Regions from separate parts of the Arthrobacter sp. MYb224 genome, predicted to be linked through region 2. Evidence: riboswitches for the same ligand, from Rfam matches in the RefSeq annotation. Region 2 holds a riboswitch; each other region holds the start of a gene.
The links. Region 2 has a riboswitch for S-adenosylmethionine ahead of CQ017_RS14060 (hypothetical protein). Riboswitches for the same ligand answer to the same signal wherever they lie in the genome.
Positions count from the first base shown of each region.

Region 1: another riboswitch for S-adenosylmethionine. It lies ahead of CQ017_RS09675 (methionine ABC transporter ATP-binding protein); the one in region 2 lies ahead of CQ017_RS14060 (hypothetical protein).
Region 3: another riboswitch for S-adenosylmethionine. It lies ahead of CQ017_RS12750 (flavin reductase family protein); the one in region 2 lies ahead of CQ017_RS14060 (hypothetical protein).

Region 1 covers NZ_PCPU01000004.1:246,464-249,737, reverse strand. Annotated here, with positions in the region: gene ggt (gamma-glutamyltransferase) at 1-688, opposite strand, end outside; gene CQ017_RS09680 (ASCH domain-containing protein) at 938-1,453, shown strand; SAM riboswitch class I at 1,730-1,819, shown strand; gene CQ017_RS09675 (methionine ABC transporter ATP-binding protein) at 1,966-3,000, shown strand; gene CQ017_RS09670 (methionine ABC transporter permease) at 2,997-3,274, shown strand, end outside.
Region 2 covers NZ_PCPU01000007.1:121,579-124,852, reverse strand. Annotated here, with positions in the region: gene CQ017_RS14065 (VIT1/CCC1 family protein) at 1-726, opposite strand, end outside; gene CQ017_RS14060 (hypothetical protein) at 790-1,056, opposite strand; SAM riboswitch class IV at 1,075-1,187, opposite strand; gene CQ017_RS17915 (hypothetical protein) at 1,342-1,725, opposite strand; gene CQ017_RS14045 (DinB family protein) at 2,081-2,668, opposite strand; gene CQ017_RS14040 (helix-turn-helix domain-containing protein) at 2,884-3,274, shown strand, end outside.
Region 3 covers NZ_PCPU01000006.1:131,927-135,200, reverse strand. Annotated here, with positions in the region: gene CQ017_RS12755 (sorbosone dehydrogenase family protein) at 1-663, opposite strand, end outside; SAM riboswitch class IV at 897-1,013, shown strand; gene CQ017_RS12750 (flavin reductase family protein) at 1,120-1,620, shown strand; gene dnaB (replicative DNA helicase) at 2,275-3,274, shown strand, end outside.

The sequences.
Region 1 (3,274 bases), on a different contig from region 2:
AGGTCTGGGCAAGATCCGGGTTCTTGAAGATGCTGCCAACGTGCGGCGCATCGCCATCGGGCAGGAATAGCTCGCTGGTGGAGCCGAAGGTCGCGAAGCGTTCCTTGTTATCCAGGGTCTGTTCGCGGAATGTTTCATCGACAACGAAGCCGCGTGAAGCTACCTGGGTGGCTGGGTGCAGAACTTTCTTCAGGCTTTGGGAACCCCAATTGTCCAGCGCGCGCTGCCAGGTGGCCAGGGTGCCGGGCACGCCGACCGCCACGCCGCTGGTCACCAGTTCGGGAGTGAAGTTGTAGGGCTCGCCGGTTTCCGGATCGATGAAGGCATCTTGGGGCATTGCTGCCGGTGCGGTCTCCCGGCCGTCGATGGTGCTGATTTTTCCGGTTTTCGCGTCGTAGTACATGAAGTAGCCGCCGCCGCCGATGCCCGCGCTATAAGGCTCGGTCACGCCCAGCGCGGCCGCCGTTGCGACCGCCGCATCAACCGCGTTGCCGCCTTTGCGCAGGATCTCGATTCCGGCGGCGGTCGCTTCCGGGTCTACGGAGGAGACTGCGCCGCCGCTGCCTTTGGCCGTAGGCGTTTTGTCGGTCGCCCTGGGATCGGCGCTGGCCGGAAGGGCGGTGAAAGTTCCCAGTCCCAGCGCCAGTGCCGCGGCGCTGGCGATAGCTCTCGTACTTGCTCGTGACATACTTTGATCTCCTGAAAAGGTGGGGATGAAGCAAGCGCCAATTTACGGGAGAAGCACCTGAGACTTAGGCTGTGACACGCGTCACCGCGCATGCTTGTCGCTCATTACGCTCAGGTGAAGACTTCACTAGCGTCGGATTCACCGCCGTCGCCTCAAGGGCTTCGGAGGGCATGCCGCCACCGCGGCAGCCAGCGATCCGGCCACCGAATACAGCAGCTTCGGTGGCCGGACTGCGTTTAGGCTAGGAGAATGAGCAATGAACCTACCTCCGAGCTGCCCCCGGTAGATCTCGCCGCCGCCGCGCAAATGTGGGCTGACTACCGAAACAGCTGTGCCACCGATCCGGGCGACTACGTGGTGGAATACTTCGGAGACAGCGCTGAGCTCGCCGAGGCACTGCTGCATCAGGTAACCCACGGGCAGAAACGTGCCACCTCAAGCCTTGAAAACGAGTACCTTGCCGAGAACGAACCGCTTCCGCGGGTCGGTTCGCACTGGATCGCCTGCGACGGCTCCGGGACACCGAAAATTATCCTGCGTACCAGCGAGGTGACGCTGAAATCATTCGACCAGGTGGATGCAGATTTTGCCTTTGCCGAGGGCGAGGATGACCGTAGTCTGGCCAGCTGGCGCCGGGAACACGAAAAGTTCTGGAAACGGACGCAGCAGGCAGATTTCGCCAAGCAGTGGGAACCGGCAATGACCGGCGTGCCCGGTGAGCGGATCGTGTGCGAACGCTTCGAAGTGGTCTGGCCGCGCAGCTAGCTTCCAGGCACCTAATTCATCTCCACCTTTCGGTTCTGGAAGCTTGCTTTGCGTTCAGGCCCAGGGGCGTCCTCGCACCCGCCGAGTTCTCCTGAGTCAAGATGCGAATTCAGCGTCGTCACGTGGCGACATATGACGGGTGAGTCGCGCATTTATGGCCGGTTTTCCGCCGATCTGCGCACCGAGGTCGACTTCATGACGCGTATATAACGTCATGGTTGTTCACGAAGCGGGCACGGGCACAGACTGAAACTGTTCGATTCACCTATCGAATGGTAACCATCCAGAGCGACCGAGAGACCTGGCTCAACGACGTCGCAGCAACCACCCTCACGGGGCCGGTGCTACAGCCAGGACCGATGGAGCAGTCTGAAACACCGGCTTTGTTCCCGAGATTCAGAGCCTGGCGAAAGCCAGCGGCATCCTGAATCCGTGGATCGTCGCTGTTTGAGACTCTGCGCGGTGCCAGCACCAAGGAGAACAAATGCAAACGACGTTATCTGGACGATCACATGATTGAGATTCGCCAGCTGCATAAGCACTACGAAACGGCCCAGGGCCGTGTGGAGGTCCTCAAGGGGATCGACCTGGACGTTCAATCGGGGACAATCACCGCGGTGGTTGGGCCCTCAGGCGCCGGGAAGTCCACCTTGTCCCATTGCATCTCGCTGTTGGAAAAGCCCAGCAGCGGTCAGATCCTGGTAGAAGGCAAGGACTTGTCGGTGCTCTCTGGCAAAGAACTATGCGCCGAACGTCGTGCCATCGGCACGATCTTCCAGAACTCGGCCCTTTTGCGCCGCATGACGGTAGCCGAAAACGTTGCGTTGCCGCTGCGAAACCTGGGAGTAGTCCACCACGAGATGGAAAACCGGGTCGCTGAACTCCTGAATCGCGTAGGTCTGGCGGATTGGGCAAATTCGTACCCCGGAGAACTTTCCGGTGGCCAACGCCAACGCGTGGGCATTGCCCGAGCGCTGGCGCTGCGTCCGCGTCTGCTGCTCTCCGATGAAGCAACCTCGGGGCTCGACCCGGAATCCACCACGCAGGTGCTGGAACTGCTTGATTCCCTGCGCACCGACTTGGGCTTGGCGATTATCTTGATCACCCACGAGATGGATGTGGTGCGCCATATCGCCGACCGCGTCGCGCAACTCGATGGCGGTCGAATCGCCGAGTACGGCGAACTTCGAGGCCTGGTAGCGGATCCGGGATCGGTGACCGGTTCAAAGCTTCTGCCATTGCGCCCCGATCTGGTGCCCGCCGGCTACGACTTCACGCTGACCGTGGCCTACCAGGCGGCAAATGTGGACCCAGCCTGGATATCCCGGCTGGGAACCGAACATGGCGCGCGGGTCGCGCTGCTCGGTGGCTCCGTGGAAGCACACCACGAGGGAACGCTGGGCCGCGTTGAAATCGGTCTCGCGGGCATTGCCGCAGAACGAGCTATTGCCGTCTTGGCTGGATGGGGATTGCGCGCCACGCCACGATCCCAGCAGCTCCTCGCGAGTGTGGCCGACCGCGCGGAACGCATCGAGGTGGCGGTATGAGAATCCCAACCGAAAGCGCAGCGGTCGGTACCGACACCCCATGGAACGAACTGCCCGCCCTGATGCTTCCTGCCTATGGACAGACCTGGGCAATGGTCGGCATCGTGATGGTCTTGGTGATCATTTTTGGCGGCATCATGGGTTTGGCGCTGTTCAACACCGACCGGCAGGGTCTCTTTCCGCACGACAAGAGCCATGCGGCACTGAGCTGGTTCGTCAACATGGGACGCTCATTGCCGTTCCTGGTCTTGATGGCGGCGATTATTCCATTCAC
Region 2 (3,274 bases):
GCGGTGTTCGGCATCCTCATTGTTCATGCCACGTGCCTTGTAGATCAAGACCAATTCGTTGGCATCTAGATCGAGGTCGCGGGCGGCAGAAAGCGTGACCTGGGTAGGGCGCGACGCGGTGAGAAGCTCACGTTGGGAACGGACTGACACGAATTCCCCGGCAGCCATGGACAGCGCGCCAGCCAGCAGGCCGGCAATTCCGGAGAAGAGCACGAGGGACGAGGCCACACCGGTGGCCCCGATGCCCATGACCAGGGCTAGATTTGAGACCAGACCGTCATTCGCCCCGAATACTGCGGCTCGGAAGTTGCCGGACAACCGGGACCGGCCGACCGTAGCCAAAGCACGAATGACTTCCTCATGCACCTGCTCGTCCGCCGCCATTTGCGGAGCGGCGTCCTGATCGGTGGCGTAGGGAGAGTTGCCTTCGGCGCGTTGGGCCAGCGCCAAGACAAACACCGAACCGAAATGACGGGCCATGAAACGCAACATTGTGCGCCGCATGGACGGGCGGACCGGGCGTACATGTTCGCCGAGCTTGGTTCGCCAGTAATTTTCGTGGCGTTCTTCCGCTTCGGCTAGCCCACGGAGAATTTGGCGTTCTTGTCCGGTGCGCTTTTCGGCCAGTTCACGGTAGATCGCGCCTTCGGCGACCTCATCGGCCATGTACTGGCGCCAGCGGCGGATCTGCGCCTTGGTTGGTTCGGGAGTTGAGGTTTGGGCCATCACGGGGATGCGTCTCCTGCGGCAGATTGGATCATGTTCACGGGCAGATGATCCGGATTAGGTTCAACCCCCTAGTTTAGTGAGCGATTCAAGCACTGGGAATTTGGCAAGACTAAATACGTGGGCGGTGCCAGCGTTTTGCCCCCGAACTGCCACGAATACCGAAAGTTCCTCGCGCTGACTATCGAAGCTCGGCGGACCCACGGTTCTGGCTAGCAAACGGGTGAGCAGGTGCGGGTCCGTGACGTAATAGCTGACCCAGACCCCGCGAAGCGGAAACTGCACCTGGCCGGTTTGCAGGTCGATAATGGGAAGGACGTTTAAAGCCATAACTATCGTGGACCCTTAAAAGAGCTCTTGCCCGTAGCCGATTGGCGTACGGACCGCTTCTTCATCCGAACCACCCATGAACCTGGGGTTGGTGTGCGGCCAGTCGGAGCTTGGCGCCGCATCTCGTGAAGCAACACCACGATGTTACACCGGTGCGCCATCCGGCCGCGTAGTGAAACGTCATACGCAGCTCTCGCGGGTCTCATGGTGCACGGCCCCGTGCCGATTAGGATTCTGCGCTCGCCGAAGGTGCAGATTGCTGGCCGGGGCCCTGCCCATCCGGCATTACCGGTGATTCTCCTGCCGGCCCGCCGTCGTTGCCGGGGCCACCGCCAGGCATGCCCCGTCGCGGGGTTCGGTCCAGGGGTTGACCTCGACTTCGAACTTTACGGCGTAACCGGAGGTGATTTCGCCGCAGGTGGCGCCCTTCAGATTAGTTGCCGACCGCTCGTGACCGGTCGCTGCATGCACCGCATTACGGGCCTCTTGGGGCAGGGCTGCCTTTGAGTTGGCGATAGCGTTGGCCGAATCGGTGAACGAGTTCTGGGGCCGGGCAATCTTCGAGGTGGATATGCGGCCAGCGTCCGGCGTAATACGCGGGGAAGATGCTGGTGAAGCGCACGATGCCGTTCGCGTCTGTGAGCTGTACGCTGCGCAGGTAATTCTCATTCTGCAATCCTGAGAAGGACAACGAGTTTTCCCCGGCAAGGTTGCATTGCCTGAGATCCCGGAGTCTGCCGGAGCGCATGCTGCGAGGGTGAAAGTCACGGCCAAGTCCCAAGCCTGCCAGCTCCTTACAGCGATCAACCAGAGTTCCATCGTCGCAGGCGAGGCCTTGGCCTTCGAGATCTTCAGGCGTGCGAGGAAGGGAAGGGGATCCGAATCATTTGCGTGGTGAGGATTTCAAAGCTGGTGCTCTAGCCGCTGGGCTCGGATGAGGCCATCCGAGCTGGTGCGAGCTTATGCGAGCACTTTGAGGCGGTGCCCGGCTAGGGGTTTGAGCGAGCTTTAACCAAGACCGGTGTTAGGACTGCTCGGCGATTCGCTGCAGGGTGGAGCGCTGTTGCTTCCATTGCTCAGGGCTAAAGCCGGGGATATTTCTCGCCTGTTCACGCAGTCCTACCTGTCCGTCGAGAAGCTCTCGGACGATATCAAGATGCCCAGCATGCCGGGAGGTTTCCGCGATCATATGAACAATGAGATGCTCCACGGTGGTATGCCGATGCACTGACCACCAGGGGACCTCAGCCGGGGACTCTAAGTTCAATTCATCGAGCGTCTGCTCGGCGAATGCGATGGACTTTCGATACAACGCGAGAACATCTTCTACGGAGAAGCTGGCGGGAGGCAGGAAGTCGATCTGCGGATCATCGCTTTGCAGTAGTTGAAGCACATGCCGATCGTTGGGCACACGACCTAGGCACTCGCCGAAATAACCGTATTCGGTGATTGCTAGATGGTAGATGACACCAAGCATGTGTGTTCCGGTATCCGTCATGGGACGGCGGGCCAACTCTTCGGAGAGTCCCTGACACTTCCAGAGCACGGTGTTTCGGGCCTCGTTCAAATAGTTCCGAAGTCTCTTGGAGGACGGATTGCTATCGGTATCCATGTGCCGAGTCTAGTTTCATGGCGATTGAATAAACAGCGACGGCGCATTGAGGGCTTGTTTGCTGACTTCAGGACTGAAGCGTGAGTTCGGCGAAGTTCTCGTTGCCTATTGGTAAACTGACGCAGTGTAGGAACCTGAACCGGATTGGTTTAGCGGAATTGTAGGCCGGGTACTGCCAAGCTAGGGCTGCGCCGGTGTCAAAATGGTGGGAGAGCATGAAAACACTGCCCGTAGAGCCCACCGGCTCGTCGATTAATATCGGCGCCCGTTTGCGTGGGGTACGCCAAACCCGACGAATGACCATCGACCAGGTGGCCGAAATGTCCGGACTGACCAAGGGGTTCTTGTCTCGCGTGGAGCGAGACTTGACTAGCCCTTCGGTGTCGACGTTGCTCAGGCTCTGCGAAGTGTTGGGCTTAGAGGTTGGACAGCTCTTCTCAGTACCTGAAACCAAATTGGTCAGGCTGGAGCACGCGCCGCGAATCGCCTTGGGTGGTCAAGGGATCACCGAACAACTGGTCACTCCCCGCGCCGAGACCAGGGTGCAGATGATTAGGGCAGAGGTCGCGCCTCAGGGCTCGGGGGAAGCCGAGCTGTATTCGGTGG
Region 3 (3,274 bases), on a different contig from region 2:
GCGATGGCCGAAACTGAATACCGGCGAACCGGGGAAGGGGTTGTCGCCGGGGACCTCGCCCTGAATGGTCAGCCGCAGGATCTTTCCGCCTAGACTTTCCAGATCTTGAGCCGAGGATTCATTTCCAGCGTCTCCCACGGTCGCGTAGAGCATCGAATCCGGTCCGATGGCTAGACGCCCCCCGTTGTGAATTCCTGCCGATGGCAATTCGGACAGGATCGTCCGCGGATGACTCAGCGCGAGCGCACCGCTGTCGCCGGAAAGTTCGAATCGCTGGATGCGGTTGCCGTCTTCTGCGGTGGAGTAGGCGAAAAGGTAGGGCTGTTGAAAGGCCAGCCCAAGCAGTCCGCCTTCGCCACCATGAACTACGTCGTCCAAGCGGATGATTTGCCGGGCATTGCCCGCTGAATCTATTTCCACGATCCGCCCCGAATCGCGTTCTGAAACGATCAGCGTATTTTCGGCGAAGACCATGGACCAGGGGGCGGCTAGCTCGGCTGCGATCCTTCGCGGTTCGGGCGACTTGGTATCGACTGCCCTGCTGCTTGACGTGGCGCCGGGGGAACGCGGTGCTTCGGCGGCGCATCCGGTGAGCATCGCGGCGCAGGCGAGAATTCCAAGGAAAACCGTGATCTTCGGATTACCAGCTATTCGAGGCCGCATGGTTTCAGGCTAGCAAGATCCGTTCGCTATGCAAGAGGCTGGGCGCTTCGTATCGCACCGAAGGGGAGCGGTATCAGCGGGCCGCGCAGCCGCATCCGAACCCTCCTGTGATTGAATAAATTTCCGATGGACCCTCGAATACTTGTGGCTCATCGAATTTTGGGTTGAATATTTCGATTTGCGAAGCAATTTGTTTGACGCGCGGGAGCTTAGGCCAATATCGTTTTAATCAGAATCATGAGCGTCAGCTAAAGGCCCTGGCTAGCTGGCCGGCAACCCTCTATACGGTAGCGGGGTGCTCCAGGTGAAGATTCGGTGTCGCGCAACACCGCACGATACAAGTACCGCACATCGAGGCGTTAAACCTTCGACGGCGGGTAAGAGCAAGTCAAAGCTGCTTTAGCCTGCCGCCGACCGTCGCCGTACCGGTGGGCATGAAGCAAAGGAAGTCAAGGCATGTCTTTGAATCAAGAACTTGACGCACTGACGCTGCGCAAGGTTTTCGCCCAGCACCCATCGGGAATTGCCACTCTGTGCGCCGAAGTCAACGGGGAAAAGACGGGAATCGTCGCCTCCTCATTCACCGTAGGGGTTTCCTTGGAACCGGCGTTGGTGATGTTTGCCGTGCAGAAAACCTCGAACACTTGGCCGAAGCTGCGGGACGCAAATCGAATCGGCGTTTCGGTGCTCAGCGAGCGCAATGAAGGGGTCTGCAGGCAGATCGCTTCCAAGAGCGGAGATCGATTCCGCGGTGTGGACACCCACACCAGCGACGACGGCTCGTTGTTCATCCATGACTCAACGCTGTGGCTCGACACGACGATCTACAGTGAGGTTGAGGCCGGAGACCATTGGGTCATCCTGTTGCAGGTCCATGGCCATAAGGTCGCCGAGCATTCACCGTCGATTTTCCATGATTCACGATTTCACTCGTTACCAGTCCCGGAACTCGTCTAAATAGTTGTCTTCGCTTCGCGCCACCTGTCATTTTCGCTGACAAGTGGCGCGCAGTCGTTTAACTGGCCCGGCAAGCTTGGACCGCGCGGGCGCGTTAAGTTCATATGACCGCAGAGGGGTGCTCTGCATCGAATTGTGGATTACTCGCCTCGAAGTTACGTTTCAGTAGCTTTTTGGAGCGGTGACTACCGCGTTCTTCACGAAGATTCTTTCCACAAAACTATCCACACCTCTGTGGATGGTACGTTGATAAGTCGATGAAGCAGGTTGAAAACACCGGAATCCCGCGAGTTATGCTGTGGATAACGTCATTTGCGAAGGTTGACTCTACAAAGAAATTAACTTTCTATCCACAGGTGTGCAAACAACAAACTCCAAGTCAGATAGTCATTAGCACAACTTAAGTGGGGTAATCCACAAGCTTCTCCCCAAGTCGCACACAGGGTCATCCACAGCTAGAGGGGGATTATCCACAGATCTTGTGGATAACAGAGTTTGCGGCTATGGATAAGAGACCTACTGTTGGCTTTGGGACTGATATATCCACAGGTACCGCCGACACGATAACGTCGGTTGGCGGTGACATGCTTGAGTGTTGCCATCATGGCACAAGGGTATTTCCCAGAGGGTCAATAGGGGATGGAAGTGTCAGTTATGAGCGCGGAGCCGGTCTACGAGAGTCAGGGTTCGGAAGCGGGTCGCACCCCGCCGCAGGATATTCCTGCCGAAATGTCGGTTCTTGGCGGCATGATGCTGTCGAAGGATGCGATCGCCGACGTGGTCGAGGCGCTGCGCGGAACAGATTTCTATCGCCCGGCCCATGAATCCATTTTTGACGCAATCATCGATCTCTACGGACGAGGCGAACCAGCCGATGCCGTGACGGTCTCCGATCTGCTCACCAAGCGCAGCGAGATCGCCCGCGTGGGTGGCGCCGCCTATCTGCACAACCTCATCCAGCAGGTGCCCACCGCCGCGAACGCCGGCTACTACGCCGAAATCGTGCGCGAACGCGCCGTATTGCGCCGACTGGTCGATGCCGGGACCCGGATCGTCCAGATGGGCTATTCGCCCGATGGTGAGGTTGACGCGATCGTCAACGAGGCGCAGGCCGAGGTGTACAAGGTCGCCGAGAACCGCAACAGCGAAGACTACGTGCGCCTGAGCGACATCATCGAGGGAACCGTCGATGAGATCGAGAATGCGGCGAACGCCGGCGACGGAATTACCGGCGTGCCAACCGGGTTCTACGAATTCGACGAACTGACCCAGGGGTTGAAGGGTGGTCAGATGATCATCATCGCCGCCCGCCCCGCAGTGGGTAAGTCGACCTTCGCCCTGGACTTCGCCCGTTCCGCGGCAATTAAGAACAATATGGCCACCGTCTTCTTCTCGCTGGAAATGGGCCGCAACGAAATTGCGATGCGCCTGCTCTCGGCAGAAGCATCCATCCAGCTGCAGGATCTGCGCAAGGGTTCGGTGGAAGACGCACAATGGACGAAGATTGCGACCACGATGGGTCGCTTGAACGAAGCTCCGCTGTTCATCGACGATTCGCCGAATATGTCCATGATGGAAATCCGCGCCAAGTGCCGACGGCTGAAGCAGCGCAACGAGCTGCGCATGATCATCCTCGACTACCTGCAGCTGATGA